2 regions of the Aminobacter sp. 01T433 genome follow, and region 1 is predicted to be linked to the other one. Evidence: riboswitches for the same ligand, from Rfam matches in the RefSeq annotation. Region 1 holds a riboswitch; the other holds the start of a gene.
The links. Region 1 has a riboswitch for thiamine pyrophosphate ahead of thiC (phosphomethylpyrimidine synthase ThiC). Riboswitches for the same ligand answer to the same signal wherever they lie in the genome.

Region 1 (15,749 bases):
GGTGCGACACTGTTCGTCGATGCGGATGAAACGGCCGTCGCGATCGAGGTCGATCGCTTCCAGCCCCCAGCCTTCGACAAGCGGCTTGCGGCCCACGGTGACAAGCACCTTGTCGGCCGCGATCTTCTGCTCGCTGCCATCGGCGGCCTCGACCAGAAGCCCATCGCCCTTGGCGCTCATTCCCTTGGCCTTTGCACCCGTCATCACCTTGACGCCGAGAGCTTCCAGACGCTTGGCCACAGGCCGCGTCAGTTCGGCGTCATATTGCGGCAGGATACGCGGCAAGGCTTCGACCACTGTGACGTGCGAGCCAAGCTTGGCGAAAGTGGTGCCAAGCTCGAGCCCGATATAGCCGCCGCCAACAACGGCAAGCGCAGCCGGCACCTGCTTGAGCGCCAGAGCTTCGGTTGACGAAATCACCTGCCCACCGAAGGGCAGAAACGGCAGTTCGACCGGCGCGGAACCCGTGGCAATCACGATGATTTCAGCGCGGATCACCTGCAAGCCGGTCTCGGTGTCGACTTCGACGGTCTTGCCGTCGCGAAAGCGCGCCCAGCCCTGCACCGACTTGACCTTGGCCTTCTTGAGCAACCCAGCCACGCCACTGGTCAGGCGGCCAACGATACGATCCTTCCAGGCGACGGTCTTGGCAAGGTCGAGCACCGGCGCCGATACGCTGATGCCGAACGGACTGGTGCCTCCAGCCATCTCGGAGACCTTGAGATACTCATCCGCTGCATGGATCATCGCCTTGGAGGGGATGCAGCCGACATTGAGGCAGGTGCCTCCGGGCTTGGCCGCTTCGACGATCACCGTGTCGATGCCGAGCTGTCCGGCGCGAATGGCGCAGATATAGCCGCCGGGACCGGCGCCGATGATGAGAAGCTTGCAGGAAATTTCCTTCATCGCCTCAGCCTTCCATGAAGATCATTGCCGGCGCTTCGAGCAGCGCCTTGATGCGCTGGACGAAGACCGCCGCGTCCCATCCGTCGATGACGCGATGGTCGAAGCTGGAGGAGATGTTCATCATCTTGCGGGGCACGAACTGGGTGCCGTCCCACATCGGCCGCACCATGATCTTGTTGACGCCGACGATCGCCACCTCTGGGTAGTTGATAACGGGCGTGGTGGCCACGCCGCCCATCGCGCCCAGCGAGGTGATGGTGATGGTCGATCCGGTCAGTTCCTCTCGCGTCGCCGTGCCTGCCTTGGCGGCATCTGCGAGGCGATTGACCTCGGCGGCGCAGTCCCACAGGTCGCGCGCCTCGGCATGCTTGATCACGGGAACAACGAGCCCGCCCGGCGTCTGCGCGGCCATGCCGATATGAACGCCGGCATGGCGCATGACGATACCGGCATCGTCGTCGAATAGCGCATTGAGCTGCGGCTGCTCGGCAACCGCCTTGACCAGCGCCCGCATCAGGAATGGCAGCAGCGTCAGCTTCGGCCTGTCCGGCTTTTTCGAAGCGTTGAGCTTGGCGCGCAGTTCCTCCAGTGCCGTGACGTCGATTTCTTCGACATAGGTGATGTGGGGAATGCGCGACTTGGCCAGCGACATTTTCTCGGCGATGCGGCGGCGCAGGCCGACGATCTTGATCTCCTCGACCCCGGTCTTGGCCTGCAGGCTAGTTGCTGCCGGCTGTGCCCCGCGCGAGGCAAAAGCGTCGAGGTCTTCATGCGTGACGCGGCCAGCGGGGCCAGTGCCTGGGACCTGACGCAGATCGATGCCGGCTTCCTTGGCGCGTAGGCGGACAGCGGGCGAAGCAATGGGGCGTTCGCCTTCCGGTCGCGGCAAGCCAACGGTCGCGTGCGGCGCCGTCTTGAGTGCAGCGGCCGGCGCGGGAGCCTTCACAGCGGGTGCTGATTCGATTTTCTTAGCCGGCTCAGAAGTTGTTTCCGCGGCGACAGTTGCCGCAGCGTCTTTGCCCTCGCTCTTGGCCGGAGCGGGTTCTTCGGCAGGCGCCGTCTCAACTGGCGCATCACCAGCCACCTTGATCCGCACGATCGGCGAGCCGACAGCGACAGTGTCGCCGATTTCGGCACCGAGCCAGCTGATCTCGCCATCGACCGGGGACGGTATCTCGACCGTCGCCTTGTCGGTCATGACAGCGGCAAGCACGGCGTCCTCGCGGACGAGGTCGCCGACCTTGACGTGCCACTCGACCAGTTCGGCCTCGGCCACGCCTTCGCCTACGTCGGGAAGCTTGATGACATGTTCGCCCATGCTCAGGCCTCCATCGTTTCGATCAGGGCTTCGCCGACCCGCTTCGGGCCGGGGAAATAGTCCCATTCTTGCGCATGCGGATAGGGCGTGTCCCAACCGGCGACGCGGGCGACAGGCGCTTCGAGGTGGTAGAAGCAGTGCTCCTGCACAAGTGCCGCAAGCTCGGCGCCAAAGCCCGAAGTCAGTGTCGCCTCGTGGACGATGACGCAGCGGCGGGTCTTCTTGACCGAGGCGACGATGGTGTCGAGATCGAGCGGCAACAGCGTGCGCAGATCGATCACCTCGGCGTCGATGCCGGTCTCCTCGGCTGCCGCCTGGGCGACATAGACCATGGTGCCATAAGCGAGAACGGTCACCGCCGACCCCGGCCGGCGGATCTCCGCTTTGCCGAGCGGTGTGGTGTAATGCCCCTCGGGCACCTCGCCGAGCTCGTGCTTCGACCATGCTGTGACCGGGCGGTCGTGATGGCCGTCGAAGGGGCCGTTGTACAATCGTTTCGGCTCCAGAAAGATCACCGGATCTGGGTCCTCGATCGAAGCAATCAGCAGGCCTTTGGCGTCGAGCGGGTTGGACGGCACCACCACCTTGAGGCCGGAAACGTGGGTAAACAACGCCTCCGGGCTCTGGCTGTGGGTCTGGCCGCCAAAGATGCCACCGCCTGTCGGCATGCGCACGACGATCGGACAAGTGAATTCGCCATTGGATCGGTAACGCAATCGTGCCGCTTCCGAAACGATCTGGTCATATGCTGGATAGACGTAGTCGGCGAACTGCACCTCGACACATGGCTTGAGCCCGTAGGCCGCCATGCCGATGGCGGCACCAACGATGCCGAGTTCGCTGATCGGGGCGTCGAAACAACGCGAACGGCCGTACTTCTGCTGGAGGCCTTGCGTGCAGCGGAATACGCCGCCGAAATAGCCGACGTCCTCGCCGAAGACGACGACATCGTCATCACGCCCCATGGCGACGTCCATGGCGCTGCGGATGGCTTCGATCATGGTCATGCGCGGCATCGCTATACCCCCGCCTTCTGGCGCTGGCGCCTGAGATGCGGCGGCATCTCGGCATAGACACCCTCGAACATGTCGCGTGTCGACGGCTTGCCGCCGGCATGCAGGGTGCCGTGGCTTTCGGCTTCCTTCTGCGCGGCGATGACGGTTTCGAGTATTTCGGCCTCGGCCTGCTTGTGGCGCTCGTCCGACCACAGCCCACGCTTGATCAGGTGGTTCTTGAGCCTGATCACCGGATCGCCCAGCGGCCAGGCGTCGGACTCGGTCTTGGGTCGATAGGCAGAGGGATCGTCGGAGGTCGAATGCGCGCCGACGCGGTAGGTGACGTATTCGACCAGCGTCGGGCCGAGATTGCGGCGCGCGCGCTCGGTCGCCCATTTGGCGACCGCATGGACGGCGAGATAGTCGTTGCCGTCGACACGCAAAGCCGGAATGCCGAAGCCGAGACCGCGCGCGGCGAAGGTGCCTGAGCCGCCGCGGGCGATGCCCTGGAAGGTCGAGATCGCCCACTGGTTATTGACGATGTTCAGGACGACGGGTGCCTTGTAGGTCGAGGCGAAGACAAGCGCTGCGTGGAAATCGCTTTCCGCGGTCGCACCGTCGCCGACCCAGCCAACGGCGATCTTGGTGTCCCCCTTGATCGCCGACGCCATCGCCCAGCCGACAGCCTGGATGTACTGCGTCGTCAAATTGCCTGAGATCGAAAAGAAGCCGTGCTCCTTTGAGGCGTACATCACCGGCAGCTGACGGCCCTTCAGCGGGTCACGCTCGTTGGAATAGATCTGGTTCATCATTTCGACCATCGGATAGCCGCCCGCGATCAGCAGGCCGGCCTGGCGGTAGGTCGGGAAATTCATGTCGCCGGGATTGAGCGCCTTGCGGAAAGCGCAGCTCACCGCCTCCTCGCCCATATGCTGCATGTAAAACGAGGTCTTGCCCTGGCGCTGCGCCATCTGCATGCGCGCATCGAAAGTGCGCAGCGTCACCATGTGGCGAAGGCCTTCAAGCTGTTCCTCGTCGGTCAGCGTGCCGGCCCAGGGGCCCACCGCGTCGCCCTCGCGGTTGAGCACGCGGATGATCGAATAAGCGAGATCACGGATGTTGCGCGGGTCGACGTCGACCTCCGGCCGCATGACCGATCCGGCCTTGGGAATGGGCACATTGGAAAAGTCGGGCGTCCCGCCCGGCCGAACCTCGGGCTCGGGCACGTGGAACTTGAGTGGCGAGGGATTGTCCGTCACGGATGTTCCTCCTGTCTCGCGCGCAGGCCAACTGGTCCTCCCTGCGCGGCAGACAATTTATGTCAGTAACGCTGACCTATTATCCGATCGCTTTGAAAACCGCAATGGCCGTCCGGGGCGAGTTTGGCATTGTCGCGACAATATCGAAAGCCCGGTTGACAGAAGGCCCGTTCCGCGCTCATCCTTAAGGCTCACCAGGGGGGTCCCGACAAGGGGCTGAGATACTGCTAGCTCGCGCAGCGCAGTGACCCGTTGAACCTGATCCAGTTCACACTGGCGTAGGGACGGTGCGAGGCTTCGCGGGTCGGCTTCTTCCGGCATCGGCATTCGAGCAAACGCTCGAAGTCCCTTAAGCAAGGTCTCACCTCCTCCTCATCGCACGAACTGGGTCTCCATTGCATCAGAGCAAGGAGGCTCACCATGAATGCCCTGACCCCGACCGTCACAACAGGCGCGCTGCCAGCCTCGAAAAAAGTCCATAAACCGGGTCTCATCCATCCCGGCATTCGCGTGCCGATGCGCGAAATCTCGGTGCATCCAAGCGCCATGGAGCCGCCGGTCACCGTCTATGATTCGTCCGGTCCCTACACCGACGCAAACGTGAAGACCGACATTGAAGGTGGCCTTGTCAGGCTGCGTGAAGAGTGGGTCTTCGCCCGCGGTGACGTCGAACGTTACGACGGCCGCACCGTGAAAGCCGAAGACAACGGCTTTGTCTCGGGCGAAAGGCTGACGCCGGAATTCCCCGTCCGCAACAAGCCGCTGCGCGCCACCGGCGGTCGCGCCGTCACCCAGCTCGGTTATGCCCGTGCCGGCGTCATCACCCCGGAGATGGAGTTCGTCGCCATCCGCGAGAATCTCGGCCGCCAGCAGCTGCGCGAGAAGATGAAGCGCGACGGCGAGAGCTTCGGTGCCGCCATCCCAGACTTCGTCACGCCCGAATTCGTCCGCGACGAGGTTGCGCGTGGCAGGGCGATCATCCCCTCCAACATCAACCATCCCGAGAGCGAGCCGATGATCATCGGCCGCAACTTCCTGGTCAAGATCAACGCCAATATCGGCAACTCGGCCGTGACCTCGTCGATGGCCGAAGAGGTCGAAAAGATGGTGTGGTCGATCCGCTGGGGCGCCGACACGGTGATGGACCTGTCGACGGGCCGCAACATCCATAACATCCGTGACTGGATCATCCGCAATTCGCCGGTGCCGATCGGTACCGTGCCGCTCTACCAGGCGCTGGAAAAGGTGAGCGGCGTTGCCGAGGACCTGACCTGGGAGATCTACCGCGACACGCTGATCGAGCAAGCCGAGCAAGGTGTGGACTATTTCACCATCCATGCCGGCGTTCGCCTGCCCTACATCCATCTGACCGTCGACCGGGTCACCGGCATCGTCTCGCGCGGCGGCTCGATCATGGCAAAGTGGTGCCTGCATCACCACAAGGAGAGCTTCCTCTACGAACATTTCGAGGAAATCTGCGACATCTGCCGCACCTATGACGTCGCCTTCTCACTCGGCGACGGCCTGCGCCCCGGCTCGATCGCCGACGCCAACGACGCAGCCCAGTTCGCCGAACTGGAGACACTGGGCGAGCTGACCCAGATCGCCTGGGCCAAGGACTGCCAGGTGATGATCGAGGGTCCCGGCCATGTGCCGATGCACAAGATCAAGGAAAACATGGACAAGCAGCTGGAGGTCTGCGGCGAGGCGCCCTTCTACACACTCGGGCCTTTGACCACCGACATTGCGCCCGGCTACGACCACATCACCTCGGGCATTGGTGCCGCAATGATCGGCTGGTTCGGCACGGCGATGCTTTGCTACGTCACGCCTAAGGAGCATCTCGGCCTGCCCGACCGCGACGACGTCAAGGTGGGCGTCATCACCTACAAGATCGCGGCCCATGCCGCCGATCTCGCCAAGGGTCATCCCGCCTCCAAGGTCAGGGACGACGCGCTGTCGCGGGCACGCTTCGAGTTCCGCTGGGAGGACCAGTTCAACCTGTCGCTCGACCCCGACACCGCCCGATCCTTCCATGACGCGACCTTGCCCAAGGAAGCGCACAAGGTCGCGCATTTCTGCTCGATGTGCGGGCCGAAATTCTGCTCGATGCGGATTTCGCACGACATCCGCAACGAGGCGCGCGCGGCCGGCATGGCGGCGATGGCGGAGAAATTCCGCGATGGCGGCGACCTCTATATGGCGGTCGAAGGAACGGAGGCAGCTGGCCAGTCATGAGGGTCCTGGTCAGGGGCGCGGGCGTCACCGGTCTGACGCTCGCCCATGAGCTGGTATCGCGCGGTGCAAGCGTCACGGTCGTCGAGCAGCGACGTCAGATCGCCGGCAATGCCTCATGGCAAGCCGGCGGCATGCTGGCCCCATGGTGCGAGCGCGAGAGTGCTGAAGCAACGGTACTGACCTTGGGCAGGCAGGCGGCGGATTGGTGGGACGCCGCCCTGCCTGGCCATGTCGTGCGCAACGGTACGCTGGTGCTGGCGCCGGCGCGTGACACCGCCGAGCTCGACCGTTTCAGCAGTCGAACCTCTGGCCATGTCTTGGTCGACGGCGATGCCATCGCTGCGCTCGAACCAGACTTGGCAGGTCGGTTTTCGCGCGGGCTGCTTTTTGCCGAGGAGGCGCATCTCGATCCGCGCCAGGCATTGCTCGGCCTCAAGGAAAAGCTGATCGAGATGGGCGCGCATTTCGCGTTCGGCTACGGTGCGACGCAGACGCCTGGCACCGTGGACCTCGAGGTCGATTGTACCGGCATGACGGCGAAGCGCCCAGACCTTCGCGGCGTGCGCGGCGAAATGCTGTTGCTGCGCACATTGGAGGTCTCGGTGTCCCGGCCGGTGCGGCTGCTGCATCCCCGCATCCCGGTCTACATCGTGCCGCGCGCCAACAATCATTTCATGGTCGGCGCAACAATGATCGAAAGCGATGCCAGCGGCCCGATCACCGCACGTTCGATGATGGAACTGCTCAACGCCGCCTATGCGCTGCACCCGGCCTTCGGCGAAGCCGAGATCGTCGAGGCGGGTGTCGGTGTTCGTCCGGCATATCCGGACAATCTTCCGCGCATTGAGCATGACGGCAACAGGCTCTGCATCAACGGCCTCTATCGCCATGGCTTCCTGCTCGCGCCTGCCATGGCCATGCAAGCGGCCGACCTCATGCTCGGTCACCAAGACAGCAAGGAGCTTGTCGATGAAGCTCATCATTAACGGCGAAAACCACGAGGTGGCCGCTGCAACCCTCGCCGCGCTGTTGGCCGAACTCGACTACGAGGGCGGCTGGCTTGCCACCGCGCTCAACGGCGAGGTCGTACCCGCACAAGAGCGCAACGGCTGCGAACTCTCCGAAGGCGACCGCATCGAAATTCTCTCTCCGATGAAGGGTGGGTGATCATGCTGAAGCTCTACGACACCGAAGTCTCGTCGCGCCTCTTGCTCGGCACGGCACTCTACCCCTCGCCCGCTGTCATGGCCGATGCAGTGAAAGGCTCACGAACCGACATTGTGACCGTTTCGCTGCGTCGCGAGACTTCGGGCGGACGGACGGGCCAGAAATTCTGGTCGCTGATCCAGTCGCTCGGCGTTCGCGTGCTGCCCAACACCGCCGGCTGTCATTCGGTCAAGGAAGCGGTGACGACGGCCAGAATGGCGCGCGAAGTGTTCGCCACCAACTGGATCAAGCTCGAGGTCATCGGCAACCACGACACGCTGCAGCCAGACGTGTTCGGCCTCGTTGAAGCAGCGAAGATTCTGGCGTCGGATGGCTTCGAAATCTTCCCCTACACGACAGACGACCTGGTCGTCGCCGAACGCCTACTCGACACCGGCTGCAAGCTTTTGATGCCATGGTGCGCGCCGATCGGCTCCGCGCGTGGCCCGCAAAACCCTGATGCGCTGCGCAGCCTGCGCGGACACTTTCCCAACGTGCCGCTGATCGTGGACGCCGGCATCGGCCGACCGTCACATGCGGCAGCCGTCATGGAGCTGGGCTACGACGCCGTGCTGCTCAACACCGCCGTCGCCAAGTCAGGCGATCCCGTCGCCATGGCCGCAGCCTTTGGCAAGGCGGTCGAAGCTGGCCGTGAGGCATATCTCGCAGGCCCGCTCGAACCGCGCGACATGGCCGTTCCTTCCACCCCCGTCATCGGCATGGCAGCATTCTCATGAAGCTCGACCCGTTCTATCTCATCGTCGACTCCGCCGCCTGGATCGAGCGGCTGGTGCCATCAGGCGTCAAGCTCGTTCAGTTGCGCATCAAGGATATGGGCGCGCCCGAACTGCGCCGCGAAATCCGCGCCTCGAAAGCTGTCTGCGAGCGCCATGGCTGCCGGTTGATCGTCAACGACTACTGGGAAACGGCCATCGAGGAAGCTTGTGATTTCGTCCATCTCGGCCAGGAGGACCTTGCCGACGCCGACCTCAAGGCGATCCGCAAGGCCGGACTGAAGCTCGGCCTCAGCACGCACGATCCCGCCGAGCTCGAAACAGCGCTCGCCGCCAAACCCGACTATGTCGCGCTCGGGCCGATCTATCCGACCATCCTCAAGGCCATGAAATGGGACCCGCAGGGCCTCGACCGCATTGCCGAGTGGAAGCGCCGCGTTGGCGACGTGCCGCTGGTCGCCATCGGCGGCCTCAACATCGAGCGCATCCCAGGTGTCTTCGCGCAGGGCGCCGACAGCGCTGCAGTCGTCACAGACATAACGCTCAATGCCGATCCCGAAGCGCGGACGCGCGAATGGCTGGCCGCGACGGCCGCATGGCGATGATCCCGCATGTGCTCATCGTTGCCGGCTCGGATTCGAGCGGTGGTGCGGGTATCGTCCGCGATGTCGAGACCGTATCGGCCTTTGGCCTGGGTAGCTGTGTCGCCATAACGGCAGTGACGGTCCAGACGCATCAGCGCGTCGAACGGGTCGAACAGATGCCGCCCGACCTCGTGGCCGACCAGATGCGCTCAGCCTTCGCTGCGAACCCCGTCGCGGCGGTCAAGATCGGCATGCTGGGAACGGCGGCAACGATAGATACCGTCGCCTCGGTACTGGCGAGCAGCCTGCCGGTGCCCGTCGTGCTCGACCCTGTGCTGGCCTCGACCTCGGGCCGTCAGTTGCTCGACGAAGACGCTATCGACACGCTCAAGCGCAAACTGTTTCCGCTTTGCACGCTGGTTACACCCAACCTGCCCGAACTGGCGCTGCTCAGCGGCCTTTCCCTAGCCACGGGTGAAAGCGACGTCGTCAGGCAGGCCGAAAAACTGTTCGACGCGGGCGTACCCGCCATTCTCGTCAAGGGCGGCCACGCAACGGGAGCGACTGCGACGGACCTGCTGCTCCAGCCGGACCGCGAACCCGTCCGCTTTGACGCGTCGCGCATCGCGGTCGCTATGCGCGGCACCGGCTGCATGCTCGCAAGCGCGATAGCGGCACATCTGGCACAATATGAAACGCTGGAGATCAGCGTCAGCAAGGCGAAGCGCCATGTCTTCGCCAAGCTGCTTGCGTCAAAGCCGTGAGAGCAACTTTCGGTGCTCAGCCAAGCCGTGCAGCGTGCCACCTCAGATGATGGTCCATGAAGGTCGAGATGAAGTTGTAGGAGTGGTCGTAACCGTCCTGCATGCGCAGGGTGAGCCCGATGCCGGCCTTCTTGCAAGCTTCATCGAGCAGCCATGGCCGCAGGCCTTCCTGCAGGAAGCTGTCGGCCGAACCCTGGTCGACCAGGAATTCCGGGAAACGCTTGCCATCTTCAATCAGCAGTGTCGTGTCATATGCGCGCCACGCAGCTTCGTCCGAGCCAAGATACTTCTCCAGCGCCGGCTTCGACCAGCCAGCGGTCGAGGGCTGGGCGATGGGTGCGAAGGCCGAGCAGCTCTTGAAGCGCTCTGGGTTCTTCAGGGCGATGGTCAGCGCACCATGGCCGCCCATCGAATGGCCAAAGATCGCCTGGCGCGACATGTCGGCGGGGAAGTTCGCCGCGATCAATGCCGGCAGCTCCTCGGTGACATAGGAATACATGCGGTAGTTCTTGGCGAAGGGCTCCTGCGTGGCGTCGACATAAAAGCCGGCGCCCGAGCCGAATTGCCAATTGTCCTTTTCGTCCGCCACGCCTTCGCCGCGCGGGCTTGTGTCGGGGCAGACGATCATCAGGCCGAGTTCAGCCGCGAGGCGGCGGTACTCGCCCTTGTCCATGACATTGGCATGGGTGCAGGTCAGACCCGAGAGATACCACAGCACCGGCACCGGGCCATCCTTGGCCTGTGGCGGCACGAAGACGGCAAAGGTCATGTCGCAGGCGCAGGCCTCGGAAGCATGCGAATAAACGCCCTGGACACCGCCATGCGACTTGGACGTGGAAATGGTCTTCATCAGCTCTGCCTTCTCGTCAAACAATCTCGCCCCGGGCATAGCGGTCGGGCATGGCACTCGCAACCTAGGACCAAACGAAAGGTGTCGGCGGCTATTCAAGCCGCCTTGGCAGGCCCTGCCGGGAATATCCCCGACATGACGGTAAAACCCTTGATGCGTTTGACACGATCACACCAGCGTCGGATCGCCGGATAGTCCTGTCTTGATATACCGCCTTCTTCCGACAGCATGATGTAGGGGAAGCAGGCAATGTCGGCGATCGTCGGCTGTTTTGCCGAGCAGATCCAGTCGCGCCCCTCCTGTTCGCCGAACCACAAATGCTCATCGAGGATGCGGAACAGCCGATGCGCGCCGGCCCGTGCCGCGTCAATATCGAAGTCGTAAAACAGCGCGTCATGCAGGCGCGCGGCAGACGATGTCGAGGTGATGCCGTCGGCAAAGGCCAGCCACTGGCTGATCTCGCCGAGAAGCGCCGGATTGTCGCGCGCGTACCATGTGCCCGCAGCGTCATATTTCGAGGCGAGGTAGACAAGGATCGCCTGGGCGTCGCGCAGGATGAGGCCCTCGTCATCGATAACCGGCAACTGACCGAGCGGATTGATCTTGAGGAACCATTCCGACTTGTGCTCGCGGCCGGGATAGAAGTCGATCGGCACCGTCTTGTAGTCGACGCCGAGCATGCCCATCAGCAGGCGCAGCTTGTAGCAGTTGCCCGACAGTTCGTAGTCATAGAGCGAAATCATCGGGGAACTCCTAGAGATCGAGGACAAGCCGCGCCGACTTGGCACGCGACACGCAGGTCATGATCTTGGTGCCGGACTTGCGCTCGGCATCGTTGAGATAGACGTCCTGATGATCGGGCTCGCCTTCGATGACGGTGGCAAGGCAGGTGCCGCAAGCGCCCTGCTCGCAGGACGACGGCATGTCGATGCCGGCGTCGCGCATCACTTCCAGGATCGTCTTGCCGGCAGGCACGGTCAGCGTCATGCAGGAGCGAGCAAGTGCGACTTCGAAGCTTGAGCTGTCGTCGATGACATTGGTGTTCTTGAAGTATTCGAAATGCACCGCCGTCTCGGGCCACCCCATCTCGGCAGCGATATGGCGTGCCGCCTCCAACATCGGGCCGGGACCGCAGAGATAGACATGCTTGTCCGGGCGGTAGCCGGTCAGGATCTCGCGCAGCTTGGCACCCGTCTGCTCGGGCGAAAGACCAAGATGCGGCTTGAGCGATGCGCCGAGCGTGCTGGTCTTTTCGGGGAAGGCGAGCTGCGCTTCGTTCTGGGCAAAGTAGTGCAGCTCGTGGCCAAGGCTCTGGTTGTTGAGCGCCTGTGCCATGGCGAGAAGCGGCGTGATGCCGATGCCGCCTGCAATGAACAGCGTCTGGATGGCGTCGCGGCGCAGCGGGAAGTTGTTGCGCGGTTCAGAGATCGCCAGCACGTCGCCTTCGCGCACCGTCTCGTGCAGGCAGGTCGAACCGCCCTTGGAGTCGCGCTCGAGCTTGACGCCGATGACATAACTGTCGCTCTCGCCAGGGCCGTTGGTGATCGAATATTGCCGGATCAGGCCGTTGGGCAGATGCACGTCGATATGGGCGCCGGGCTGAAAGGTCGGCAGGAGCCCCTTGATCGGCCGGAGCTCGAAGGCGGCTATGCCGTCGGCCGCCCGCCACTTTCTCGTCACCTCGACTCGGATCGTTGCCTTGCGGCCGTGCTTGGTCTCTTCGGGCATCTCGGCCAGTTCAGGCGAGACACGCTCGATGATCGGCTCCAGCGGCGCCGGCGCAGGCTGCCGCGCCGCGTCGGTCTCTACTGCCACACGCAGCCCTGAAAGAAGTTCGTTGTGATGGCGCAGCACTGCAAGACGCTGAGCACCTTCAAGCTGACTGTCGAGCACGCCGCGGATCACCGAGCGGTTCGAATCGACCGGTTGGACGAAGAACACGGCAAGCGTGCTGGCATCACCCTCGCTGGCCCGTAGCGCCACCGAAAACACGTTCGAAGCCTCGACCGCGACCTTGGCCGTCGAGCCGCCAAGTGCAGCACTCGGCTGGAAACGGTAGCCCTTCAGCTTGGCTGCGACCACATCGGCCGGCGCGTTGACCGGAATGCCGCGCAGCGCCAAAAGCCTGCCTTCGGCGAGCCCTGCCACCTCTGGCACCTCGCCTTGCGCCTCTTCAGCCGACCAGACCAGGCCGTAGCGTTCGACGGCGGCAAAGGTGCGATTGGTGATGGTGCGCGCCGGCGCATCGGCCGGGTGCGCCGGGATATAGGTGCAGCCGGCGGTGCGGTTCGAATAGCGCCAGCCATGATACTGGCACTTGAGCTCGCGGCCATCATTGATGCCGATCGAGAGCCGTACGCCGCGATGCAGGCAGCGGTTCTCCCAGATGTTGACGTAGCCGTCGTCCGCACGCCACACGGCGAATTCGCGACCGAGCAATTGGCCGTGGAAGACATGACGAAACGGCAGGTCATGCGCCGCGGCAATGGGATGCCATCTGGTTTTGGCTAGGTCGAGCATATGTTCCTCGCGAATTCTTGTCTTGTCTCGGTGCTCAGGTGGCGGCCGGGATGACCCCGTAGGTCACGCCCTTCTGACTCAGCCAACGGCGGTAGGCGATGGCCGACTTATCGGCACGGATCGGTGTCTCGGCGCGTGGGTCGAGCGGCAGGCGCTTGGGAAACTGGTTCTCCAGGATCGGCTTGTCCTGGCCGAAGATGGTCTGCTGGAAGCGCTTGATCACCTTGTCTTCATTGTCCTCGTCCAGCACGCACAGCATCATGTGCGCGCGGACGTGCTCCTGATCGATCGGCTGCAGAAACATTGCGATCACGTCGAGCCGGTTTTCGTCGAGCGGGCTCGACTTGTAGAGCACCGAACAATAGGGGTGCGGCACGCGATAGATGTAGTCGACATCGGCCCCACCATCCGAGGCGGTCGAGGCCATCGGCTGGTAAAAGCGGCAGCGGGTCGCCAGAATCTCGTCACGATCGACGGAGATCTCGACGTCGTATTCCTTCACTTCCGTATGCGGCTCGGCCCCGAGAATGTCGGTGTGGACATAGGGAAAATGCCCCATGTCGAGGAAGTTTTCGATGGCGCGCGGCGCCGACACGTTGACTCCAAGCGTTGCCGCGTTGAGCTTGCGGCGATCGGGTTCGGCATATTCGGGGATCGGGAAAATGTCTGCCGGCGGGTTGCCCAGCGAGGTCCAGATGTAGCCATAGGCGATCTTGACCGGCAGCGTGCCGCCGAGCTTTGCGATGTCGACTGGGCCATCTGCTGCCAATTCCGGACGCGAGCGCCACGCAGCGGCGTTGCCGTCGCTGTCAGCTGCCAGGCTGAGACGTTCTTCAAGCAGGACGGTGTCGACCACCACACCCACCGGTACCTCGACGAGTGCGGCAAGCGGGTGCCAAAGGTCGAGGATCACCTGATCCGTGCATCTCGTCTGGGTCATATTCTCGTTCTTCCTTCGTGACTGGCGCGGCTGCCAAGCGTCAGAGCCGCGCCGGGATCGCGCCGTATGAAACCGCGCGGTCGCGCAGCCAGCGCCGGTAATAGACCGATACCGCGTCGGCGCGGATCGGCGTTTCGGCGCGCGGATCGAGCGGCAGCCGCTTGGGCAGCTGGTTCTCCAGGATCGGCTTGTCCTGGGCGAAGATCAGCTGCATGAAGCTGCGGATCGACGCTTCTTCTATGCCTTCCCGGAGGTAGCAGAGGAAGGGATGGGCGACGCAATTTTCCTCGTCGACCGGCTGGACGAACAAGGTGATGACGTCGAGCCGCTCCTTATCAACCGGATTGCTCTTGTAGAGCGCGACCGTATAGGGGCGGATCACCTTGTAGATATAGTCGACGACGAAACCTTCCTTGGCCGTCGGCGAAGCCACCGGCTGGTAGAACTTGCACTCTGTCGCCAGCACTTCGTCTGCGTCGGTGATATCGACCTTGTAGGGCACCACTTCCGTGTGCGGCTCATCGCCGAGCCAACCGGTATGGACGAAAGGAAAGTGCCCCATGTCGAGGAAGTTCTCGACGGCACGCAAGCCCGAAACCTTGACCGCGATCGACCCGCCGGTGACGAGATAGCGGTCGGCTTCTTCAGCCTCCGGCACAAAGACCATCTCACGTTCGGGTTTGCCGAGGCATGCCCACAGAAAGCCATAGCGCCTGGTCGAGTTGACGACAGCACCAGTGTCGTTGCGCACCACTTCGTTGTCGGCGCGGCAATGGACAGTGAGATCGACGCCAAGAAGCCGTGTCTGGAACGGTTCGTCCGCCGCCAGATTCGTCAGGTCGGCAATCACGTGCCAATCGTTGAGAAGGACTCTGTCGCTACAAAGGGCAGTTATGCTCATCGCACCCTCCCTGGCTAGCACTTCCCCGTGAACCTAGCTCTGTTATGCCATTATTGGAACCACAGGATTGGATATCAATCAATGGAAAATTGCATGTCAAAGACCGATTCTTGATTGACAGCTTGATTCGATTGACTACCGATATGGCATTCGCAACTCGGGATATGCGGCACATTCGGTGCTGCCAACGCCTGATGTGAACGCTGAGCAAGCCAAAGGCGCTGGCGGGGGAGGAAATTGCCATGAGCAGTCGCTCGCAGGCCATTGCCGACATATTGACCCGGGCGATCATCGATCACCGGCTGGTGCCCGGCTGCAAGCTCGGCGAACGCGAACTGGCCGAGATTTTCGACGTCAGCCGCATCGTCGTGCGCCAGGCGCTGATCCGTCTCGCCGATGATGGGCTCGCCCAGATCGAGCGCAACCGCGGCGCCTTCGTCGCCCGGCCCAGCACGCAAGAAGCGCTGGAAATCTACGACGCACTGACGCTGGTCGAGCAGGGCGTGGCCGCCCAGCTCAGCGACCGCCTCGGGC
Region 2 (15,749 bases), 250 kb from region 1:
CGTCGGTCAGGTAGCTCGACAGCGTCTCGTGCGGATCGACAGCCTCGCGCTTTTGGTCGAGGGTCGCAATCTCAAGATTGACGCCAAGCCGGATCGTGCCGGCGTCGGGCTCAAGCTCGCCGGTCAGCATCTTGAGCAGCGTCGTCTTGCCGGCACCATTTGGCCCAACCAGGCCGACACGGTCGCCGCGCTGGATTCGGGTGGAGAAGTCCTTGACGACGACGAGGTCGCCGAAAGCCTTGTCGATGTTCTTGGCCTCGATGATCAGCTTGCCGGATTCGGCCGCCTCACTCGCCAGCATCGTCGCCACGCCCTCAGCCCCCCGATGGCCGCGGAAACTCTGGCGCATCGTCTGCAATTCGCCGAGCCGGCGCATGTTGCGCTTGCGCCGCGCGGTCACGCCATAGCGCAGCCAGTGCTCTTCGCGCACGATCTGGCGGCCGAGCTTGTGCTGCTCGCGCTCTTCTTCCTCCAGGATCTGGTCGCGCCATTCCTCGAAATGGGCAAAGCCACGGTCAAGCCGGCGCGTCTGACCGCGATCGAGCCATACCGTATTGCGGCTGACGCGTTCGAGGAAACGCCTGTCGTGCGAAATGACGATCAGCGCAGACGAGGTGCGGATCAACTCCTCTTCCAGCCATTCGATGACGGCAAGGTCGAGATGGTTGGTCGGCTCGTCGAGCAGCATGATGTCGGGTTCAGGCGCCATGACGCGGGCAAGGGCGGCACGCCGCGCCTCGCCACCCGACAGGTCGGCCGGAGACTCTTCGCCGGTGAGGCCAAGATGGTCGAGCAGATAGGTGGCGCGGTGCGGATCATCCGCGGGCCCTAGACCGGCCTCGACATAGGCGCGCACCGAGGCGAAGCCGTCCATGTCGGGCATCTGCGGCAGGTAGCGGATCGTCGCCGACGGCTGGCGGAACACCTCGCCATCCTGCGGTTCGACCAGCCCGGCAGCGATCTTGAGCAGCGTCGACTTGCCCGACCCGTTGCGCCCGACCAGAGCGATCTTGTCGCCCGAAGCTGCCGACAGCGATGCACCGTCAAGCAGCGGCGTGCCACCGAAAGTCAGACGGATGCCGTCAAGATTGAGAAGCGGTGGCGCCATGTTCAGAATTCCGAAGCAGGAAAGGGATGGGCGAAAAGCAGCGCGCGGCCGCTGCCGAGCGAGACACGCAAGGTGCCCCGCACTTCGTTGGATAGCGTCAGCGACGAGCCGAACGGCACATCAACACGGTCGAGCGGCCATTTGGCGCCCTCTTCGGAGAGGCCGGACAGCGCGGAGAAGGCGAGCAGGGAAAACAGCGTGCCGCTGGCATAGTCGAAGCTCATCGTTCCCGGCAAAAGCGGATGCGCCTCCTGGCGCCCGCTGGTCAGGATCACTTCGGTGCCTGCCTCGGCAAGCCTCAGCGCGAGAGCCAGATGGAGGAAAGCATGGTCGGCACGCGGGCCGCCAAAGGCACCGACCAGCACCAGCGACGTCGCACCACGCTTGAGCGCCGCCGCGATAGCAAGCTCGCCGTCGGTCTTGTCTTTGTCTTGAGGAAAGGTCTCGCGGGGCAGGTCGACAAAGCGCGGATCGACCTCGCTAGGCACGGAATCGAAGTCGCCAAGCCACAGCTCCGGCATCAGTTCCAAGGTGGCGGCGTGGCGAATTCCGGCATCGGCCGCGATGACACGGCTGCCCGCGACCTGACGGTCGACGAGCGGGGTGCGGAAAAGCTCGCCGCCAAGGAGTATGGTGAACCGGGTCATGGCAAGCGCATTACCAGTCCAGCAACGGAAACGGAAGGCCGAGACATGGTGCTGGGCCGGCAAACTACCGCTTGCGTGGCCTGCGGCACGGCCCTATTTGTGGAACCGCTCTAACGGGGTGCCCGACGCGTTCACACGCGCTGGCTGAGAGGCATGGGGAAATCCAGCCAACCCGCTGAACCTGATCCGGTTTGTACCGGCGGAGGGATTAGATGCTTCGGACGCCCGGCGCTTCAAATTCCCTTTCAACACCAATGAAGGAGGCGCCGATGCGCACGATCTTGCTGTCCTTGACCTCGGCCCTGGCGCTTGCCGCCGCTGCCCTTCCCGCAAGCGCCGAAGGCAAGCTCACCGTCTACACCTATGAAAGCTTCACGTCGGAGTGGGGTCCCGGCCCGCAGGTCAAGAAGGCCTTCGAGGCCGAATGCGGCTGCGAGGTCGACTTCGTCTCGGTGGCCGATGGCGTCGCACTGCTCAACCGCGTGAAACTCGAAGGCGCTTCGACCAAGGCCGACATCGTTCTCGGCCTCGACACCAACCTTACCGCCGAAGCCAAGGCGACCGGCCTGTTTACCCCGCACGGCGCTGTCGGCGAAAACGTCAAGGTTCCTGGCGACTGGAAGGACGACACTTTCGTGCCCTACGACTATGGCTACTTCGCCGTGGTCTACGACACCGAGAAGCTGAAGAACCCACCCAAGAGCCTGAAGGAACTGGTCGAGGGCGATCCCGAACAGAAGATCGCCATCCAGGACCCGCGCACCTCGACGCCGGGCCTCGGCCTGCTGTTGTGGGTCAAGTCGGTCTATGGCGACAAGGCACCGGAAGCCTGGGCCAAGCTCAAGGGCCGCGTGTTGACCGTGACGCCGGGCTGGAGCGAGGCCTACGGCCTGTTCACCAAGGGCGAGGCGCCGATGGTGCTGTCCTACACGACCTCGCCGGCCTACCACATGGTCGCGGACAAGTCCGAGCGCTACCAGGCGGCATCCTTCGAGGAAGGCCACTATCTCCAGATCGAAGTCGCCGGCATCACCACGACAGGCGCCAAGAACCCGCTGTCGGAAAAGTTCATGGCCTTCATGACGAGCCCAGGTTTCCAGGACGTGGTGCCCGAGACCAACTGGATGCTGCCGGCCGGCAAGACCGAAAAGCCGCTCGACCCGGCCTTCGACAGGCTGGTGAAGCCGGCCAAGACGCTGCTGTTCAGCGCCGACGAAGTCGCTGCCAACCGCAAGGCCTGGGTTGATGAATGGCTCGGCGTGATGAGCAAGTAAGACGGTCGTCCGAGATGGCTATGCCGCCCCTCATCCGCCTGCCGGCACCTTCTCCCCGTGAACGGGGAGAAGGCACAAGCGGCAACGCCCGCGCCCCCCTCGCCCCGTTTACGGGGAGAGGGTAAGGGTGAGGGGCAGCGCGGCCTTGACCAGATCCACCTCCGACCCCCGCATCATCGCCGGCATCGCAGCGCTCGTCGCTATCGGCGTGCTGATCGGCGGGGCGTTTGCCGGTCTTGGCATCGAAGCCGTGCGCAACCCTGAAGGTGCCGCGGCCGCGTTCGACGGTTATCTATTCCGTGTCGCCCGCTTCACGCTGTGGCAAGCGCTGTTGTCGACGCTGCTTTCGGTCGTGCCTGCGATCCTCGTCGCACGCGCTTTGTCACGGCACCCGCAATTTCCCGGCCGTGGACTGATCCTGCGCCTGTTCGCCGTGCCGCTGGCACTGCCGGCGATCGTTGCAGCTCTCGGCATCCTGTCGCTCTATGGCCGCGCCGGCTATTTCGCCGAACCGCTCGCGGCGCTGACCGGCGCGACATGGCCCGGCATCTACGGTTTGTCAGGCATCCTCGTTGCCCATGTCTTCTTCAACCTGCCGCTTGCGACACGGCTGATCCTCGAAGCGCTGCACACGGTGCCGACCGACCAGTGGCGGCTGGCGAGCCAGCTCGGCATGGGCTCGCGCGCAAGCTTCCGCCTGATCGAATGGCCGGCAATACGCGCGGCCCTGCCCGGCATCGCCGGGCTAGTCTTCATGCTGTGCATCACATCCTTCACCATCGTGCTCACGCTGGGCGGCGGACCAGCCGCAACGACGCTGGAGGTGGCGATCTACCAAGCGCTGCGCTTCGACTTCGATCCCGCACGTGCGGTAGCCCTCACCTTGCTGCAGATCGCGCTGACTGCCGTCGTGGTCATCGCACTGATGCGGCTCGGCGCCAACACCACCGGCGACACCAACCTTCCCGTCGCACGGCGCAACTACATCCAGGCCAAGGCGGGCGAAAAAGCGCTCAACGTCGCGGTGATCCTCATGGCCCTCGTCTTCGTCGGTGGCCCCATGCTGGCGACCGTCGCTTCCGGGCTCAAGGCCGATCTTGGCCGTCTCGCCGGCGAGGCCTCGGTCCAGCGCGCGACGCTGACCAGCATCGTGCTGGCCACGCTGTCGGCGACACTTGCCGCCGTACTTGCGCTGTCGCTGGTCATGGCGCGCCGGGCACTGGCCGGCGGCCGGTTGAGCGACAAGAAAACGCTGCTCGAACGGTTCACCGACACCGGCGCTGGTTTCGTGCTGGTGGTGCCGCCGATCGTCATCGGTGCCGGCTGGTTCGTGCTCGTGCGGCAGTCGGTCGATGTGTTTGCGCTGGCGCCGTTCATGGTCGTCACCGTCAACGCGGTGATGGCGATGCCTTTTGCAGTCCGCGCTATCCGCCCCGCTTACGACGCGGCGAGCGAACGCCACGAACGGCTATGCGCCCAACTCGGCATATCAGGCTGGAGCAGGCTGCGGCTGATCGACTGGCCCGTGCTGCGTCGCCCGCTAGCCACCGCCTTCGCTTTTGCCATGGCACTGTCGCTCGGCGATCTCGGCGTCATTGCCCTGTTCGGCAGCGACGCGGTGCAGACCTTGCCCTATCTTCTGCTCGCCCGCATGGGCAGCTACCGCACCGACGATGCGGCTGGGCTGGCGCTGATGCTTGGGCTGTTGTGCCTTGCCTTGATGATGCTCGCCGACCGCCTCGGCAGGGAGACTTCGAAATGACCTCGACACGTGCGGCGGTGCGCCTCGACCAGGTGGTGTTCAGCTACAGCGACACCATGGTGCGCTTTGACGTCGACTTCGCGCCCGGCGAGATCACCGCGATCATGGGACCGAGCGGTGCCGGCAAATCGACACTGCTCAATCTCGTTGCTGGCTTCGAGACCCCGCGTGAGGGCCGCGTGCTGATTGGCGGTGCGGATCTGACCCCGGCGCCGCCAGCCGAGCGGCCGGTGTCGATGGTGTTTCAGGAAAACAATCTGTTCGCCCATCTCGACGTTGCCAAGAATGTCGGCCTGGGGCGTTCGCCGGCGCTTCGGCTGAGCGCCACTGACAGGCAGGATATTGTGACAGCGCTCGCGCGCGTCGGCCTTGCCGGCATGGAAAACCGCCTGCCGCGAGAGCTGTCCGGCGGCGAACGCCAACGTGTTGCGCTTGCCCGTGTCCTGGTGCGCGATCGCCCGATTCTCCTGCTGGATGAACCCTTTGCCTCGCTTGGACCAGCGTTGCGCGACGATATGCTCGACCTTGTGGCAAGCGTCCAATCAGAACGCAGCATGACCGTGCTTTTCGTGACACACCAGCCCGAAGATGCGCGGAAACTCGCCGAAAACATGGTTTTCGTGGAGTTTGGGACGGTGGCTGCGACGGGAAAGACTGCGGATTTCTTTGCCAATTCTGGACCTGAGGCGTTCCGACACTATATCGGTAGTGAACGGCGATGACACGATCACGCCGAGTTGCCCGGAAGCGGACATAATTTACAGCCAAATCGCCATATTGGCGGTAATGGCCTTATTGTGTTGGTTCGCTGAGTCTGGCTACGTCCTTGGGACGCGGGCCGGCATCTGCTTCGCCTGCCGCCGAAGGAAACTGAAAGGACGCGAGCTCTGCCCATCTGCCGCGACGGACTGATCGAGACGAAAATGCCCCGCTACACGCGACTAGCCATCGCTGTGGCGCTGTCGGCGTTTGTCTCCGGCTGCCAGATGCTCAACACCTCCGACATTCGCGAATCCGGGTTCCAGCCGTCCAACAATCCGGTGACGGTCGACAACGTCACCCGCAACGACAAGCTCGCCGAGATCGCCAAGGCCCAGCATCCGCGCATCCTGGCGACCTATGGCGGCGAGTATTCCGATCCCAAGCTGGAGCGCATGGTCGCCAAGGTGGTCGGCTCCCTGACGACGGTTTCCAGCAACCCGAACCAGACCTATCGCATCACCATCCTCAATTCGCCCAACGTCAACGCCTTCGCCCTGCCCGGCGGCTATCTCTACGTAACGCGCGGGCTACTGGCACTGGCCAATGATTCGGCCGAACTGGCAGCGGTCATCGCGCATGAGATGGGCCACGTCACCGCCAATCACGGCATCCAGCGCCAGCAGAAGGAAGCCGAGGAAGTGCTGGCGACCAAGGTCGTCACCGACGTGCTCGGCGAAAGCCCGACCGCCAAGGCGGCGCTGATCCGCGGCAAGCTCAGGCTCGCACAGTTCTCGCGCAACCAGGAACTGGAAGCCGACGGCATCGGCATCAAGATGAGCGGCCAGGCCGGCTACGACCCATTTGCCGCCGGCCGGTTCCTGCAGTCGATGGCCGCCTACGCCGACCTGCGCGCGGTCAGTGGCGCCACTGACGCCAGCCTCGACTTCCTGGCAAGCCATCCCAACGCGCCGCAGCGCATCGACCTCGCCCAGCGCCACGCCCGCCAGTTCGGCGCGCCAGGCATTGGCACCCGCGACCGCGATTCTTTCCTGGCGGGAATAGATGGGCTGTTGTTCGGCGACACGCCTGACGAAGGCTACGTCCGCGGCACGACCTTCCTGCATCCGAAGCTCGGCATCTCGTTTTCGGTGCCGCAGGGATTCATCATCGACAACACCGCAGCCGCCGTCACCGCGACAGGCCCTGATAACACCGCCATCCGTTTCGACGGTGTGACCATCGACGCCAAGCTGTCACTGTCCGACTATATCAAGAGCGGCTGGGTGGCGGGGCTCGATCCGGCAAGCGTGCGCGCCGAAAACATCAACGGCAATGAGGCCGCGTTCGCGCGCGCCAGCGCTGAAGGCTGGAAGTTCGACATCGTGGTGATCCGCAACGGCGCGCAGGTCTACCGCCTGCTGACGGCAGCGCCGACCGCCAGCACCACGCTCGAAACGGTCGCCCGTTCGGTCAGCTCCAGCTTCCACGTGATGACCGCTGCGGAAAAAGCCGCGCTCAAGCCGCTGCGCATCCGCGTCGTCACCGTCCAGCCGGGCCAGACGATGGGATCGCTCGCCGCCAGCATGATCGGCGTCGACCGCAAGCTCGATCTGTTCAGGGTGCTGAACGCGATGGCGCCGGGCGCTACGGTGTCGGCCGGCGACAAGGTCAAGATCGTCACCGACCGGTAACGGATTCAGGCCGGCAGGAACGCCGAGTTCTGCCGGACCAGGGCCGATTTCAATTTCTCCATCGCGCGGGTCTCGATCTGGCGCACCCGCTCCTTGGAGATGCCAAGCGAGGTGCCGAGCTGTTCGAGCGTAGCACCTTCTTCCGTCAGCCGGCGCTCCTCGATGATCTGCAGCTCGCGGGCGTTGAGAACGCCAAGCGCGTCATGCAGCCAGCCCGAACGCCGCTCGATGTCGATTGCTTCGCCGACGAGTTCGTCGGGCAAGGGATCGTCCGACACCAGCAAGTCCATCCGCTCGCCAGAATCGCCGTCATCGTTGAGCGGCGCGTTGAGCGAGCTATCGGGCACCGACAGGCGCATGTCCATCATCGCGACATCGGCTTCCGATACGCCAAGCGCTACCGAGATTTCCTGATAGGCAGACGTATTGCCGAGCGGGCCGCCACCCTGGGCAAGGCGGGCGCGCATGCGTCGCAGGTTGAAGAACAGCGACTTCTGGGCCGAACTGGTGCCGCCCCTGACGATCGACCAGTTGCGCAGGATGTAGTCCTGCATCGATGCCCTGATCCACCAGGTGGCATAGGTTGAAAAGCGCACTTCGCGCTGGGGATCGAAACGCGCGGCAGCCTCCAGCAGGCCGACATGCCCTTCCTGGATGAGGTCGCCCATCGGCAGGCCATAGCGCCTGAATTTGACAGCCATGGCGATGACCAGGCGCATATGGGCCGTGGTGATGCGGTTGAGTGCGTCCTGGTCGTGCTGTTCTTTCCAGCGGATCGCCAGTTCGAGTTCTTCCCCGCGCTCCAGATAAGGTGCACGCGATGCTGCCCTCAGCATCATCTGCTCGCCGGCCAAACCCGCCCGGTCCATATACATGCTTCGCCCCTTGTCTCGTGAGCAGCAGCCGGGCGGCGTTTAGCGGCGCTGCCCCGCAAGGCTATCAACGCGGAATTCTGGCGAATGTTCCCGGGGCTCAGGTCGAGGCCTTACCTGTAGATTCAAATTCTACGATTGCCATATACTTGAAATCTCATTCCTTATCTTCAACGTCCGCTTCTGCGAGATTGCATCCAATCACAACGCACCCGGCCTTTGGCCGGCTCAAATTCGGGATCATGTAAAATGAACTGGTTGAAATCGCTGGCCGTTGCCGCAACGCTCCAGATCGCCGCTGTAGGTGCTGGCCATGCCGGTGAAAACCTCAATGAGATCAAGGCCGCCGGCGTGTTCAAGATCGGCACCGAAGGCACCTATGCGCCCTTCACCTATCACGACGCCTCGGGCGCGCTGGTCGGCTTCGACGTCGAGATCGGCCGCGAGATCGCCAAGCGCCTCGGCGTCAAGGCCGAGTTCCTCGAAGGCAAGTGGGACGGCCTGATCGCCGGCATCGACGCCAAGCGCTACGACGCTGTGATCAACCAGGTCGGCATCACCGAGGCTCGCAAGGCAAAGTACGACTTCTCCGAGCCCTACATCGCTTCGAAAGCTGTGCTGATCGTCAGCGGCAAGAACGCGGACATCAAGGGTTTCGCCGATCTCAAGGGCAAGAAGTCGGCCCAGTCGCTGACCAGCAATTTCGGCAAGATCGCCGAGGCCAATGGCGCTACGCTGGTCGGCACCGACGGCTTCGACCAGTCGATCCAGCTGGTGCTCAACGGCCGTGCTGACGCGACCATCAACGACTCCCTGTCGTTCTTCGACTTCAAGAAGCACAAGCCCGATGCCGACGTGAAGATCGTCGCCGAAGAGGCCAAGGCCGATTACTCCGGCGTGATCGTGCGCAAGGGTGAGCCCGAGCTCGTCGAGGCGATCAACAAGGCGCTGGCCGAGATCAAGGCCGACGGCACCTACAAGAAGATTTCCGAAGCCTATTTCGGCACGGATGTCTCGCAGTAGCCGACGCTGACCAGACGGCGCCAACCCGCCTGAAAGGCGCTCATTTTTCCACCTCTCATTTTTCCCATGAACTTGCCCGGAAAATCTGCGATTTTCCGGGCAAGTTTGTTATGGGGAGGGAGCATTCATCTTGCCACATTGGCTGCAATTGATGCTGGAGTCGCTTGGCCCCCTGTTGTGGGCAGCACTCGTCTTCACAGCACCCCTGACACTTCTCTCCTTCGCCTTCGGCCTGACTGTCGGGCTAGGTGCAGCACTTGCGCGCCTGTTTGGCCCGTGGTGGCTGTCGGCGATTGTGCGCTTTTATGTCTGGATCATCCGCGGCACGCCGCTTCTGGTGCAGCTATTTTTGATCTTCTACGGCCTGCCGAGCGTCGGCATCGTGCTCGACGCCTTCCCGGCCGCCCTGATCGGCTTCACCCTCAACGTCGGCGCTTATTCCTCTGAAATCATCCGCGCCGCCATAAGCTCGGTGGCCAAGGGGCAATGGGAGGCGGCCTATTCGATCGGCATGACCTGGTCCCAGGCGATGCGCCGGACGATCCTGCCGCAAGCGGCACGCGTGGCAGTGCCGCCGCTGTCCAACACCTTCATCTCGCTGGTCAAGGACACGTCGCTTGCCGCCGCCATCACCGTGCCGGAAATGTTTCAGGCAGCGCAGCGCATCGTCGCCACGACCTATGAGCCGCTGATCCTGTATGTCGAAGCCGCCATACTGTATCTGGCGATGAGCTCGGTGCTGTCGTCGCTGCAGGTCAGGCTCGAAAAGCGCCTCAACCGCTATGGTGGCTTCCTGGAGGCGCGGACATGATTGGCCTGTCCCACATCGTCAAACGCTTCGGTGACAATGAGGTCCTGAAGGACGTTTCGGTCGACATCAGGGAAGGCAGCGTGACTGCCCTTGTCGGCCCCTCGGGCGGTGGCAAGAGCACGCTTTTGCGTTGCATCAACCTGTTGGAGATCCCGACATCAGGTACTGTGCGCATCGGCGACGACACGATTGAGTTCCGCCCCGATATCAAGGTTGCGACCAAGGCGATCCAGCAGCTTCGCCGCCAGACCGGCATGGTGTTCCAGAACTTCCAGCTGTTCCCCCATCGCACGGCGATCGAAAACGTCATGGAAGGCCTGGTGACCGTACTGAAATGGCCGGAAGCGAAGGCGCGGGAACGTGCACTGGCTCTGCTCGAAAAGGTCGGCATGGCCCACAAGGTCGATGCGTGGCCAGCGACGCTGTCAGGCGGCCAACAGCAGCGCGTGGCAATCGCACGTGCGCTGGCGCCGCAACCGAAGGTGCTTTTGTGCGACGAGCCGACGTCAGCACTCGACCCCGAACTCGCCCAGGAGGTGGTCGATGTGCTCGGCCAGCTCGCGCGGGAGGGCACGACCATGGTGATCGCCACGCACGATCTGCGCCTGGCGTCCAAGATCGCTCATGAGGTGGTTTTCCTCGAGGCAGGCATGGTCGTTGAAAAAGGCCCGGCGAGCGAGGTCTTCGGCAACCCCAAGCACGAGCGCACCAAGCGCTTCATCGCGACCATCACGCATCAACACGAGCACGGCAAAGGCGGCGAAGGCTAGGACTCGCCGCGCCAGGCGATGGTCAGAACGAGATCTCCGCCGCCAGGCGGACATCCACCACGGCATCGCCGGCGCCAAAACCGTCGAGCGTTTCATTGTGGTGGGCGATGATGTCGGCATGGGCAAGATTTGCCGTGTCGGCGGTCGTGTGACCGTCAGCAACAAGCGTGACATCGTAGCCGAGCGAAACGGCGCGACGCACCGTCGTGTCGACGCAGAACTGGGTCATGCAGCCGCCGACGACGAGGTGCGAGATACCCAGTTCGTCGAGGCGGGCACCGAGGTCCGTCTCGTGAAACGAGTCCGAGCTCGCCTTGTGAACGAGAACGTCACCGTCCCTAGGGGCCAGCTCCGGCCGGACTGCCCAACCTTCTGTGCCGACGGCCAGCCGGTGCCCGGCGGGACCGTCATGCTGGATGACGACAACCGGCACGCCTGCCGAACGCGCCTTGTCCTGGAGGTCGCGCAATCTGCCTATCGTATCGTCGAGCACAGCCTCCAGCAGCGGCTGCCGATCCAGGGTGCCCTTGCCCCTCAGGATCGCATTCTGCACGTCGATGATAAGAAGCGCTGCACTCATCTGCTGTCTGTCCCGAAGCGGCCATGTTTAGCCTCGGATACAGCAAAACGGCTCGGCTCAGTAGAGGCATCCGCAACAAACCGCCCGGTGGGCGAAGCTCACCTTCTGGACCCGTCGCCACGGTTGCAACGTCACGGCATGGCTCACCTTCTGGACCGTCGTCACTGTGGCCCGGTCACGGCATGGATCCCCGGGTCTGCGCAGTTCGCTGCGCTCCTGCTTGCCCGAGGATGACGAAGACACTTTGACCTTCAGCTAATCTCCAAGATTGGCGCTTAGCAGAAACTTCTGGCGATAGCCGGGCAAGATGACGGTCGGTAGGACGACGGGCGGGCATAACCACCGGCGCAAGACGACCGGCGGTCAAACTGGCAACCGAGCAAGGACCATCGACGCTGGTTGCCAATCTCCGACGTCCGCGATTGGCCGCGAGCCCGTTATGCCTTCGTCATCCTCGGGCAAGCAGGAGCGCAGCGAACTGCGCAGACCCGGGGATCCATGCCGTGATCGGACTCCATTGTGGCGACGATCCGGACATGCCGGCATCGCTCCAACGGAGGCTGTGGCACCCAACGAACGCTGCGGCGTGCAACAGACCAAGTGCCCACGCGCGTAGCAGAACGTTCTACGCACCCCAGGCGCACCCACCGACGCACAGCACTTCAGTTGCGCCACACAGCCCCTCACGCCACAAACAAAAAACCCGGCCATTGGCCGGGTTGTTCGTAATTTCAGCGAATAGCCAAATCAGGCAGCAACTTCCTGTTCTGCGTCGGCTTCTTCATTGTCGGCCTTGGTGCCGCGCTTCGGACCCTTGTTGAGGTTGGTCTCGATAAGACGGACAGCCTCGGTTTCCGACAGACGGTTGACGGCTGCGAGTTCGCGCGCCATGCGGTCGAGCGCTGCTTCATAAAGCTGGCGCTCGGAATAGGACTGCTCCGGCTGATTGTCGGCGCGGTAGAGGTCGCGCACAACTTCAGCAATCGAGATCAGGTCGCCGGAATTGATCTTCGCATCATATTCCTGCGCGCGGCGCGACCACATGGTGCGCTTGACGCGGGCGCGGCCCTGCACGACCTTCAAGGCACGCTCGACATAGTCGGTCTCGGAAAGCTTGCGCATGCCAATGGTGGTCGCCTTGGCGACCGGCACCTTGAGGCGCATCTTGTCTTTCTGGAAATCGATCACGAAAAGCTCGAGCTTGTGTCCCGCCACTTCCTGCTCGTCGATGGAAACGATCTGGCCAACGCCATGCGCCGGGTAGACGATATACTCGCCGGTCTTGAAACCGTGACGTGCTGCGGATTTCTTCTGCGGGATGGAAGTTGCCATACGCCCTGAACTCCTTCTTGTAACACCGGCCCGCCGAGGCCGGCTGAACGAGGATGTCACTCACGTGACCTTGTGCCGCACGACAATCGACCCCCAACCGGAGAGCTTGGACCGGTAAACCGCTAAAGCAGCGGCCTCCGGGTCCAGATTACTCTGGTCCGAATTGGGGTTGTCACCTTTCAGTGATTAAGGCTTCGCGCCATAGATCGACGTTGTGTCATCGGCATGTTGGCGTAGCTCTAACACAAAAAGTCGGAAGAATCAAGATTTTGGTGGATACGCGAAAATCTGCCGCGTCAAGAGTCGGCGGTGGCGCTCAATCCAACGATCTACCGCCTTTTAGGGCGGTACAGCTCTCAGTTGCCTTCGCCAGGCTCCGGCGAAAAGTACTTCTCGAACTTGCCTTCGATGCCATCAAACGCCTTGGCGTCGGCAGGCGGCTCTTTCTTGGCCGTGATGTTGGGCCATTTGTCGGCATATTCGGTGTTGATCTGCAGCCATTTGTCGAGGCTCGGCTCGGTGTCGGGCTTGATCGCATCTGCCGGGCATTCCGGTTCGCACACGCCGCAGTCGATGCACTCGTCGGGATGAATGACGAGCATATTTTCGCCTTCATAGAAGCAGTCGACCGGACAAACCTCGATGCAATCCATGTATTTGCATTTGATGCAGTTGTCGGTGACGACATAGGTCATGGCAGGCTCCGGGACTTCCCGTAATTTTGTATCTTTGTCGGTGAGGTAGCCCCTTTAAAGACCCGTTGCAAGGGCGGCCATTGCGCGCAGAAGGCAGTTGGCGGAACGGATTTCTCAACTTGAGTGCGACGACTCCAAAGCCTTTGCGTCACTCATTGCGCAGGCGGTCGGTGGCGCGCCTTTCCTTTTTTGTCGGACGGCCGCTTCCAGCCTCGCGCAGCGGTGGCCTGGCGTCGGGCGGTGCCTGGTCCTTGGGCGTCGGAACAGGCGATATATCTTCGTAGAGCTTGCGCGCTTCTTCGGCCGGCCCGCGCCGCTCGCCCGGCAGCAACACCTTGTAGACCAGGATGCGGCGGTCGAGCGTGATGGTCAGGACATCGCCTGTCTTGATGATGTCGGAGGCCTGGCCGAGCTTCTGGCCGTTGCTCCTGACACCGCCTGACTGGGCAAGCTTGGCGCCAAGCGAGCGCGACTTGACCGCGCGCGAGAAGAACAGCCACTTGTCGATGCGCTGTCTTCCCTCGCCGGCCAAGGCGTTTACTTCTTGAGCTGGTCGCGCAGCGCGGCGAGCTTGGCGAAGGGCGAATCGGGATCGATGCGCACCGGACGCTCTTCGCGCGGCTTCGGCTGGAAGGCTGGCTTGCCCTTGAAGCCACCGCGATCACCGCCATGCTTCTCGCCTTGCGGCCGTTCGCCACGGCCACGGTTTTCGGGACGACCGCCCTCGCCCTGCGGCTTGCCGCCGGGCTTGCGATCAAAGCGCGGACGGCCGTTGTCACGACCGCCTTCGCCGCCTTCACGGCTGCGATTGGCTTCGCCCTGACGAGCGGCGGGAGCGCCTGCGGCACCAGCAGCACGCGGCTCACGCTGGCCGCCACGCGGACGGTTGTCCTGGCGATGACGCGGACGCTGTTCGAAACGCCCTTGGCGCCACAGCAAGATGGGCTTGGGCTCTTCTGCAGCCTCGGAGGCTTCTGCTACTGCAGCTTCCGCCGGAGCTGCTTCAGCAGCGGGAGCTTCAGCGACAACCGCGGCCACTTCTGGCTCGGACGCAGCTTCAGGCTCGGCTGCGACTTCAGCCGCAGCTTCGCCAATTGCCTCGACCTGCTCGACGGCCACCTCGGATGCCGGCTCGACCTGTTCGATCTCGGACGCCTGTTCGCTGTTGTCGGCAACAGCCTGCTCAGGGGTTTCGGCCGTCTCGCCGGAGGGTTCGGCGGAGACCTCTTCGCTGCTGGCAGCGGCAGCAGCCGCCTTTGCAGCAAGTGCCCGAGCGACAGCCTCGCGGGCAACCGTGTCGATCGTTTCGAGCTTTTCCTTGACTTCGACGGCCGGCTTAGGCTCGGCGCGATAGCCAAGGCCCTTGAGTATCTCTTCCATGTCGTCGCCGGTGGCGCCGAGGATCGACATCATCTGTGGCGTGACGATGAAAGAGCTGCCGTCATAAGCGCCATCCGGACGCGCGCCCGTGCCCTGCTTCCAGGCAAGCGCGGGACGAATGAGGTCGGCAAGACGCTCCAGAATGTCGACACGCACGGCGCGACGGCCGAGATTGCGGAAGCCGGCGAGCTTGTAGAAGGTCTTGTCGAAGGTCGGATCGATAACGACCGAGGTGCGGCCAGCGGCGAGCGCGTGCACGACATCGCCAAAGCCTGGCTTGTCCTTGCCGTCATTCTTCAGCGCCCACAGCAGCGTGACCAGGCCCGACGGAGCAGGCTTGATCAGCGCGGGCACGAAGACATGATAGGCGCCGAAGCGCACGCCGAGCCTGCGCAGTGCCGCGCGACCTTCCTGGTCGAGCGACTTCACCTCTTCGGCGATGTCGCGGCGATTGATCAGGCCGAAATTCTCGACCAGCTGGAAAGCGATGCCACGGCCGATGCCGGAAAGCTGTTCGGCGGCCTTGAGATCGACGAGCGGCTTGAGCAGCGACTCGACCTGGAAATTGACAAAACGTTCGGCGCGCGCGGCAACCTTGTCGCGGGCCGGACCCGTCAGCTGCTCGTCGGCAAGCAGGATAACGCGCGGCTTGAGCGAGTCTTCGCCTTCGACCAGCGTGCCGATCGGCGCGCCAATCCAGCGCAGCACGCCGTCGGAGCCAAGCGCGATGTCGCCATTGGGCGCCGCCGAAAAACGCTCGGCGCGCGATTCGAATTCGGTGGCGAGCGCCTTTTGGGCCGCCGTTCGCACTGCCTTGGCGTCTTCTCCGCCCGCGCTCTGGTCGGCGGTGAAACGGAACCCTTGCAGTTCACCGACATGGTGGCCCTCGACGAGGACGGTTCCGGACGGGCTGATTTCGGCTTCAAGCATGGTGTTTTCTCTAAGGCGGCGCATGAGGACGGAAGTCCTGCGGTCTACAAAGCGTTTCGTCAACCGCTCATGCAGCGCATCCGACAATCTGTCTTCGATGTCGCGCGTTTTTTCTTGCCAGTGTGCCTGATCGGCAAGCCAGCCAGGGCGATTTGAGACAAAAGTCCAAGTT

Region 2: it holds a riboswitch for thiamine pyrophosphate, as region 1 does, so the genes downstream of both, thiB (thiamine ABC transporter substrate binding subunit) here and thiC (phosphomethylpyrimidine synthase ThiC) in region 1, are expected to answer to the same signal.

What each region holds. Positions count from the first base shown of each region.
Region 1 is NZ_JBFTPR010000005.1:125,002-140,750, forward strand. Features, by position in the region: gene lpdA (dihydrolipoyl dehydrogenase) at 1-906, opposite strand, end outside; gene AC1DLV_RS09860 (dihydrolipoamide acetyltransferase family protein) at 911-2,224, opposite strand; gene AC1DLV_RS09865 (alpha-ketoacid dehydrogenase subunit beta) at 2,227-3,240, opposite strand; gene AC1DLV_RS09870 (thiamine pyrophosphate-dependent enzyme) at 3,243-4,478, opposite strand; TPP riboswitch at 4,665-4,781, shown strand; gene thiC (phosphomethylpyrimidine synthase ThiC) at 4,899-6,716, shown strand; gene thiO (glycine oxidase ThiO) at 6,713-7,702, shown strand; gene thiS (sulfur carrier protein ThiS) at 7,686-7,883, shown strand; gene AC1DLV_RS09890 (thiazole synthase) at 7,886-8,659, shown strand; gene AC1DLV_RS09895 (thiamine phosphate synthase) at 8,656-9,261, shown strand; gene thiD (bifunctional hydroxymethylpyrimidine kinase/phosphomethylpyrimidine kinase) at 9,231-10,004, shown strand; gene fghA (S-formylglutathione hydrolase) at 10,021-10,854, opposite strand; gene AC1DLV_RS09910 (glutathione S-transferase family protein) at 10,950-11,597, opposite strand; gene AC1DLV_RS09915 (Rieske 2Fe-2S domain-containing protein) at 11,608-13,374, opposite strand; gene AC1DLV_RS09920 (aromatic ring-hydroxylating dioxygenase subunit alpha) at 13,409-14,314, opposite strand; gene AC1DLV_RS09925 (aromatic ring-hydroxylating dioxygenase subunit alpha) at 14,355-15,215, opposite strand; gene AC1DLV_RS09930 (GntR family transcriptional regulator) at 15,458-15,749, shown strand, end outside.
Region 2 is NZ_JBFTPR010000005.1:375,820-391,568, forward strand. Features, by position in the region: gene AC1DLV_RS11180 (ABC-F family ATP-binding cassette domain-containing protein) at 1-1,108, opposite strand, end outside; gene AC1DLV_RS11185 (thiamine diphosphokinase) at 1,111-1,755, opposite strand; TPP riboswitch at 1,860-1,980, shown strand; gene thiB (thiamine ABC transporter substrate binding subunit) at 2,025-3,029, shown strand; gene thiP (thiamine/thiamine pyrophosphate ABC transporter permease) at 3,175-4,791, shown strand; gene thiQ (thiamine ABC transporter ATP-binding protein) at 4,788-5,513, shown strand; gene AC1DLV_RS11205 (M48 family metalloprotease) at 5,715-7,184, shown strand; gene AC1DLV_RS11210 (RNA polymerase factor sigma-32) at 7,190-8,059, opposite strand; gene AC1DLV_RS11215 (amino acid ABC transporter substrate-binding protein) at 8,306-9,079, shown strand; gene AC1DLV_RS11220 (amino acid ABC transporter permease) at 9,210-9,890, shown strand; gene AC1DLV_RS11225 (amino acid ABC transporter ATP-binding protein) at 9,887-10,660, shown strand; gene AC1DLV_RS11230 (cysteine hydrolase family protein) at 10,683-11,240, opposite strand; gene AC1DLV_RS11235 (CarD family transcriptional regulator) at 11,988-12,572, opposite strand; gene fdxA (ferredoxin FdxA) at 12,929-13,267, opposite strand; gene AC1DLV_RS11245 (RNA-binding S4 domain-containing protein) at 13,416-13,799, opposite strand; gene AC1DLV_RS11250 (helicase-related protein) at 13,805-15,749, opposite strand, start outside.